DNA from 2 places in the Pseudomonas sp. PK-RTE-24 genome. Region 1 is predicted to be linked to the other one. Evidence: riboswitches for the same ligand, from Rfam matches in the RefSeq annotation. Region 1 holds a riboswitch; the other holds the start of a gene.
The links. A riboswitch is a leader RNA that binds a small molecule or an ion and turns the genes downstream of it on or off. The one in region 1 is predicted to bind cobalamin.

Region 1 (3,804 bases):
AACATGGGTTTGGGTTTTTAGTCAATTTCCGGGAGTTTTCGGTGCTGCAGTGGGGGTATTTTTCTGATGTTTTTGTGTGTATATCCGTTGCTGCGGGTGTTGCTGATTACGGTTTCGCCCTTACGGCGAGGCACTTTTTCCAAACGCCGAAAAAGTACCCAAAAAGGCTTGCTCCTACGTTCGGCCCTCGCAGGCTCGGGTTCCTTCGCTCCGGGACTGATCCGGGCGCAGCGGCTCCGGTTTGCTTCGCTGCACCTACACTCGCTGTGTACGACTGCGTCGTACGGTCGCTGCGCTCCCACGCCCGGATCAATCCCTCCACTCAGCCTTCCGACGTCGCCGGTGGATCAAGATCAAGAGCACTCGAGCTAACGCTCATTGTTGAGTGGGGCGGCTTCGCCGCGGGCAGCTGCGCTGCTTTGCGTTTGCTTTGTAGGCGAGCCTGCTCGCGAAGGCGGCCTGACAGCCACCTGTTCTTGAGCTGGTGCGCGATCCAACTGTAGGAGCTGCCGAAGGCTGCGATCTTTTGATCTGGCTTCTGCTTTTGCTTCGGCTCTTGATCTTTTGCCCCTTCGGCAGGCTTCGTTACGGGATCGATCCGGGGGTGGGAGCGCAGCGACCGTACGACGCAGTCGTACACAGCGGAAGGAGGTGCAGCGAAGCAAACCGTAGCCGCTGCGCCCGGATCGGTCCCGTAACGAAGGTACCCCGAGCCCCAGCGAGCGGGCCGTACGCCGGGGCAAAGCCTTTTGGTTCCTTTTTGGCGTTTGAAAAAGGGACTCGCTGTAAGAGCGAAACCATAAGAAGCCGTTACCGCAGCAACGGATATACCCCCAGTTTCAGACTCACCGACCATTGACCCACGACGGACCCATGCGTAGCCTTGCGCTTTCGAGGTTCTTCGGCACTCGCCGAAGCTAAGAAGGGAACGCGGTCAAAGCCGCGGCTGCCCCCGCAACTGTGAACGGTGATGTTCGTTGCCACGCCACTGCCAGCTCAACCGATGAGCCAGCGGGAAGGCGCAATGGACGCCAGGCCCAACGCCTGAACGCCGTCAGCCAGGAGACCTGCCTCGTCACAGATTCTCACTACAACCGGGCGGGGTGATCCGGTGGCGAATGCTTCCGGCGTGCACGCGCGCTGCCGGTTCTCGTCCCGTATGCCCGCCGCTTGCCAAAGGGCATACCGATGAAAACACTGGCCAAACTCCCCGTCACCATCGTCACCGGTTTCCTCGGTTCGGGCAAAACCACGCTGCTGCGGCACATGCTCGACAACGCTCAGGGCCGGCGCATCGCGGTGATCGTCAACGAGTTTGGCGAGCTGGGCATCGACGGTGAAATCCTCAAGCAATGCACCATCGGCTGCACCGAAGAAGAGGCCAGCGGCCGCGTTTATGAGCTGACCAACGGCTGCCTGTGCTGCACGGTGCAGGAAGAATTCTTCCCGGTGATGCGCGAACTGGTCGCCCGTCGCGGCGATCTCGACCACATTCTTATTGAAACCTCGGGCCTGGCCCTGCCCAAGCCGTTGGTGCAAGCCTTCCAGTGGCCGGAAATTCGCAGTGCCTGCACCGTCGATGCAGTCATCACCGTGGTCGATAGCCCGGCGGTCGCCGCAGGCACATTCGCTGCGTTCCCGGATCAGGTCGATGCCCAGCGCAAACTCGATCCGAACCTTGATCACGAATCGCCACTGCATGAACTGTTCGCCGATCAACTGGCCAGCGCTGACCTGGTCATCCTCAACAAAGCCGACCAGACCAGCCCGGAAGATCTGGCTCGCGTACGCGCTGAAGTCGCCGAAGAGCTGCCGCCAGCGGTAAAAATCGTCGAAGCCAGCAATGGCCGCCTGCCGCTCGACGTGCTGATCGGTCTCGGTGCCGGCTCTGAAGAGCATATCGACAGCCGCCACAGCCACCACGATCACCACCATGACGGTGATGACGACGACCACGATCACGACGCCTTCGATTCGATCTCCATCGAATTGCCGCAAGCCGACGAAAGCCTGCTGCTCGACGCGCTGACGCAACTGGTGGTGCAGCACGGCATCCTGCGGGTCAAAGGCTTCGCGGCGATTCCGAACAAGCCGATGCGCCTGTTGATCCAGGGCGTGGGCACGCGTTTCGACAAGCATTTCGACCGCCAGTGGGGTGCCGACGAAGCGCGGGTGACGCGTCTGGTGCTGATCGGTCAGGAGCTTGATGCGGCACAACTCGAAGCGCAATTGCGCGCTGCGCTCAGCGTTTAAGCCATGCACCTGCTCAGGACCCAGCCCGGCGGATTCGTCTCGGACGACAACATTGCCGACCTCGGACAAACCCCCGCCGAGCTGGTGATCCTGTGCAGCGGCGATTCCAGCCTGGCGCTGCTCGCCGAGGCTGCGCAGCAACTGCCCGATGATTATCCGAGCCTGCGTCTGGCCAACCCGATGCAGGTCCAGAATCACGCCTCTGTCGATCTGTATGTCGACGAAGTGCTGCGCCACGCCAAGGTCATTCTGATCTCACTGCACGGCGGCATCGCCTATTGGCGCTACGGTGTCGCGCGGCTGGTCGAGTTGTCCGAACGCGGCGTGCAACTGATTCTGGTGCCCGGCGATGACCGCCCGGACCCCGAGCTCAGCGACTTGAGCACGGTCAGCGCCGACGTGCGCGATCGACTCTGGCAATTCCTGCGTCAGGGCGGCATGGGTAACGCGCTGGATTTCTTCCGTTGCCTGGGCAACCAATGGTTCGCCCGCGATTACCCGTGGAGCGAGCCGCAAACCCTGCCGCGCACGGCGATTTATCACCCACAGAAAAACAGCGCTGCCCTGAGCGACTGGCAAGCCGAATGGCTGCCCGGTCAACCGGTGGCGGCGCTGTTGTTTTATCGCTCGCATTTGCAGGCGGCGAACACGGCGTTCATCGATGTGTTCTGTCAGCGTTTGCAGGCAGCCGGACTCAATCCGCTGCCGATCGCGGTGGCCAGTCTGAAAGAACCCGGTTGCTTGTCGGTGGTCGAGGACTGGCTGGATGAAGTCGAGGCGGGGGTGATTCTCAACACCACCGGTTTTGCCCAATCGAGTCCCGAGGCGCCGCATCTGCGCCCGTTTCGCCGCAACATCCCGGTGATTCAAGCGATCTGCGCCCAGGACAACGAGCCTGGCTGGCGCGACAGCGAGCAGGGCCTCGGGCCGCGCGATCTGGCGATGCACATTGCTTTGCCCGAACTTGACGGACGCATCATCAGCCGCCCGATCAGCTTCAAGGATCTGGCCTGGCGCAGCGAGCGCAGCCAGTCCGATGTGGTCTGTTATCGCGCCCAACCTGAACGCATGGATTTCGTCGCCGAACTGGCGCGGCGCTGGATTGCTCTGGGGCGGGTGCCCAATGGCGAAAAACGCATCGCGCTGATCCTCGCCAACTACCCGACCCGCGACGGCCGCATCGGCAACGGTGTCGGCCTCGATACGCCAGCGGCGGCGCTGAACATCCTCCGCGCTTTGCGCGAAGAGGGTTATCCGGTCACGGCCGAGTTGCCCGATAGCGGCACCGAGCTGATCCAGCAATTGCTCGGCGGTGTCAGCAACGACCTCGACAGTCTTGACCTGCGCCCGTGCCAGCAAAGCCTGGCGATGGACGATTACCTGGCAATGTTCAACGCGTTGCCGGAGGCGAATCGCGCGGCGGTACTCGAGCGCTGGGGATCGCCACACAACGATCCGATGTGTCGCGACGGCCGGCTGATGATCGCCGGTCTGCGTTTCGGTCTGACCTTTGTCGGCATCCAGCCGGCCCGCGGTTATCAGGTCGATCCC
Region 2 (3,804 bases), 860 kb from region 1:
CACACTCATTGACTCACTCCCCAATAATTTTCGTACAGCAACTCGTTGAGCGGCCGCGCCTGCGCCCAGCCTTCAAGTACCAGCATCGGCGCCGGATAGAATTCCTTGACCGGGCCGAGACACAACACCGCCAGCGGCTTGGCACCGGCCGGCAACTTGAGCAAATCCGCCAGTGCCTGCGGTTCGAACAGCGAGACCCAGCCCATGCCCAGGCCCTCGGCACGGGAGGCCAGCCACAGATTCTGGATCGCGCAGGACAGCGAGGCCATGTCCATTTCCGGCAACGTGCGCCGACCGAAGATGTGTTTTTCGCGATCGTCCATCAGCGCTGCGACCAACACTTCGGCGCAATCGTTGATGCCTTCGACCTTGAGCTGCATGAACTCATCGCTGCGCTCGCCAAGGGCCTCGGCGGTGCGGATGCGTTCTTCTTCCACCAGATCGCGGATCTGCCCGCGCAGAGCGCGATCGCTGATGCGGATGAAGCGCCACGGCTGCATCAGGCCGACGCTCGGCGCTTGATGAGCGGCTTCAAGCAGACGACGCAGCAACTGCGGCTCGACGCTGCCGCCGGTGAAGTGGCGCATGTCGCGGCGCTCGGCGATTGCCTTGTAGACCGCTGCGCGCTCGGCTTCGGAGAAGGTGTCGTCGGTCATGGGCCTTTCGCGAGCGGGCTCGCTCCCACAGGGTTCAGGTCATCCATTGTGGGAGCGAGCCTGCTCGCGAAGGCGGCCTCACGATCTGGCGCAAACAATGCGGCAATCGCAGTCGGATTCGACGGGAAATAAAAATGCACATAAGAAGCCGTCATCCGCCCCTCGCGATAAACCGCCTCAGCGCCGCGCCCGCCATTGGGACTCAGCCCACGGGCAATCGGCGTCAGCTCTGTGGTGGTCAGGGAATGATGATAGGTATGCCCACGCAACTCCCCTTCCGGCAATTCAACCGCCTGCAACGCCAGCGCCGCCAGACGCTTCTGCATCACCGCCTCGCCCTTGAGCAAACCGACCAGCTCAGCACGGGTGCCTTCCACGTCGGTCAGCGAATCAAGCAGATAAAGCATGCCGCCACACTCGGCGAGCAACGGCTTGCCCGCCGCATGGTGCGCGCGGATCGCCGCCAGCATTGAGGCGTTTTGCGCCAGCGCGACGTGATGCAACTCTGGATAGCCGCCCGGCAGATACAGGCTGTCCGCCTCGGGCAATTGCGTGTCGCGGATCGGCGAGAAGAAGCGCAATTCGGCGCCCATCGCCCGCAGCAGATCGAGACTGGCGCCATAGGTGAAGGCAAAGGCTTCATCGCGGGCAACGGCGATGCGCACACCTTTTAATAGAGGCTCGGCGGCGATGACGTCAGGCCCGGCGAATTCAACGGCCGGTGGCAGCGCGACCTCGCAACTGCTGGCCAGCGCATCGGCGGCCGCGTCGAGGCGCAGATCCAGATCATTCAATTCGCTGGCCTGAACCAGGCCGAGGTGGCGGCTCGGCAATTCGATACCGGTTTCGCGGGACAGCGCACCGTACCAGCGCAGACCTTCGGTGAGGCTGCCTTCGAGTAATTGCGCATGGCGCAAGGTGCCGACGCGGTTGGCCAGCACGCCAGCGAACGGCAAGTCCGGCTGATACTTGGCCAGGCCCAGCGCCAAGGCGCCAAAGGTCTGCGCCATGGCGGTGCCGTCGATCACGCCGAGCACCGGCACACCGAAGTGGCGTGCCAGATCAGCGCTGGATGGCGTGCCGTCGAACAGGCCCATCACGCCCTCGATCAGAATCAGGTCGGCTTCGGCGGCGGCTTCCCACAACAGCCGGCGACTTTCCTGCTCGCCGACCATCCACATGTCCAGTTGATACACCGGCGCACCGCTGGCGCGCTCGAGGATCATCGGGTCGAGAAAATCCGGGCCGCATTTGAACACGCGCACCTTGCGCCCTTGGTTGCGATGCAAACGGGCGAGTGCGGCGGTGACGGTGGTCTTGCCCTGACCGGAGGCCGGCGCGGCGATCAACACCGCCGGGCAGTGACGTGGTTGCTTCAAAGTTCGACGCCTTTCTGCGCTTTGATCCCGGCCTGGAAGGCGTGCTTGAGCATGCCCATTTCGGTGACCGTGTCGCCCATCTCGATCATTTCCGGCTTGGCGCCGCGACCGGTGACCACTACGTGCTGCATCGGTGGGCGCGCCTGCAAATCGCTGAGCACCTGATCGAGATCGAGGTAGCCGTGCTTGAGGGCGATGTTCAACTCATCGAGCACTACCAGACCGATCGAAGGGTCGCGCAATAATTCGCGGGAGACTTCCCAAGCGGCGGTCGCCGCGGCGATATCGCGCTGGCGATCCTGGGTTTCCCAGGTGAAGCCTTCGCCCATGACGTGGAAACGCACCTGCTCGGGGAAGCGGCGGAAAAACAATTCTTCGCCAGTGCTGTTGCGGCCTTTGATGAACTGCACAACGCCGCACTGCATGCCGTGGCCCATCGCGCGGGCGAGCATGCCGAACGCCGAGCTGCTCTTGCCTTTGCCATTGCCGGTCAGCACCAGCACCAGGCCACATTCGTCGGGCGAGCTGGCGATGCGTTCGTCGATCACGGCCTTCTTGCGCTGCATGCGCGCCAGATGGCGTTCGTCACGCTCGGGGGAATCAGTCATGGGGGGAGCTCTCCGTTGAGGCTGGATAACGGCGGGCAGGCACAAGAATAGACGGCAAAAAGCCTGGCATCGCCCACCGTGATGCCGCTGAGATGGATCAGGCCGGTCTCCGGGCTCATGAGCGGCGTTTCGCCGGACTGCGCGCCTTCCCGCTTCTTTCGAGGCAGTGGCTCAAGGCGCAGTTTTCACTCATTTACCGTTGCGGGGGCAGCGCCGGGATCGTCGTGGCTTCGCTTGAAGACCACCCTCACCGGCTTCCCTGTTTCACTCTGTCGACGCGGGGCCACAGAGCACCTGAAACAAGCGGCGAAGGTTAGAGGGTTGGAGGTGGAGCGTCAATTGAAGAGGCGCTTTGCGCGCGAATAACTGCCGCTGATCCATTGTGCAGCGGCAATCTTGTGCCAGACTGCGACAAGTGATATCAAAGAGCCATGCTTTTTTCGAAAGCCCACTACAACAATAAGGATGACGACGATGCAAGGCATGATCATCAGCAACCCGCGCCTGGAATTTCTGCGCCCGGTGCTGGAACGCTGGTTTGACTGTATCGATCGCTACAACACCGTACGCGGCGACAACGAAACGCCATATTGGCACGACGAGAAAGCCAATCTCGGCCTGCTCTCGGCAGCGGCGTGGATGGCTGAAATGGTCACGCTGAACGACACGGCCACGCGCAAACAGAACGAAGAAGGCGAACGCAATGCTCGCGCCGACCTGCTGATTGCCGGCGCCGAAGACCGCGCGTTCATTCAGGCCACGCAACGCTGGCCACGGGTCAACAACCTCAACCTGACCCAGGCACTGCTCGACGTCACCGCCGATGCCAAGCGCATCAGTTACGCCAGCGATCTCAAGCTCGGCTGCCTCTTTGTTGCTCCGCAAAAACCTCAGCACAGCGCCAGCCCCGAAGAATTGCAGGACATGGTAGACGACCTGCAAAAGGAACACACCTGCGCCGTGGCCTGGTATTTCCCCTACGCCTATCGCAAATTGCACAGCGACGCGGGCAACTATCATCCGGGCATCGCCATGCTGTTCAAGGAAGCCCGCGGTTGAGCAGTTGAACCATCGGGCCTGCGCCCTCCTCTATGTTTAGGAATGCATTCATAGGGAAGATCAGCAATGCGCAAGGCCCAACTCGCTCTTATCATCGCCGTC

Region 2: linked by a shared signal. The riboswitch ahead of cobO (cob(I)yrinic acid a,c-diamide adenosyltransferase) and the one ahead of cobW (cobalamin biosynthesis protein CobW) in region 1 are both predicted to bind cobalamin.

What each region holds. Positions count from the first base shown of each region.
Region 1 covers NZ_CM133224.1:4,730,194-4,733,997, reverse strand. The annotation lists cobalamin riboswitch at 878-1,089, shown strand; gene cobW (cobalamin biosynthesis protein CobW) at 1,189-2,253, shown strand; gene cobN (cobaltochelatase subunit CobN) at 2,257-3,804, shown strand, end outside.
Region 2 covers NZ_CM133224.1:5,588,839-5,592,642, forward strand. The annotation lists gene cbiB (adenosylcobinamide-phosphate synthase CbiB) at 1-9, opposite strand, end outside; gene bluB (5,6-dimethylbenzimidazole synthase) at 6-656, opposite strand; gene ACV8MC_RS25095 (cobyrinate a,c-diamide synthase) at 653-2,035, opposite strand; gene cobO (cob(I)yrinic acid a,c-diamide adenosyltransferase) at 2,032-2,643, opposite strand; cobalamin riboswitch at 2,727-2,956, opposite strand; gene ACV8MC_RS25105 (hypothetical protein) at 3,118-3,702, shown strand; gene ACV8MC_RS25110 (PQQ-dependent sugar dehydrogenase) at 3,769-3,804, shown strand, end outside.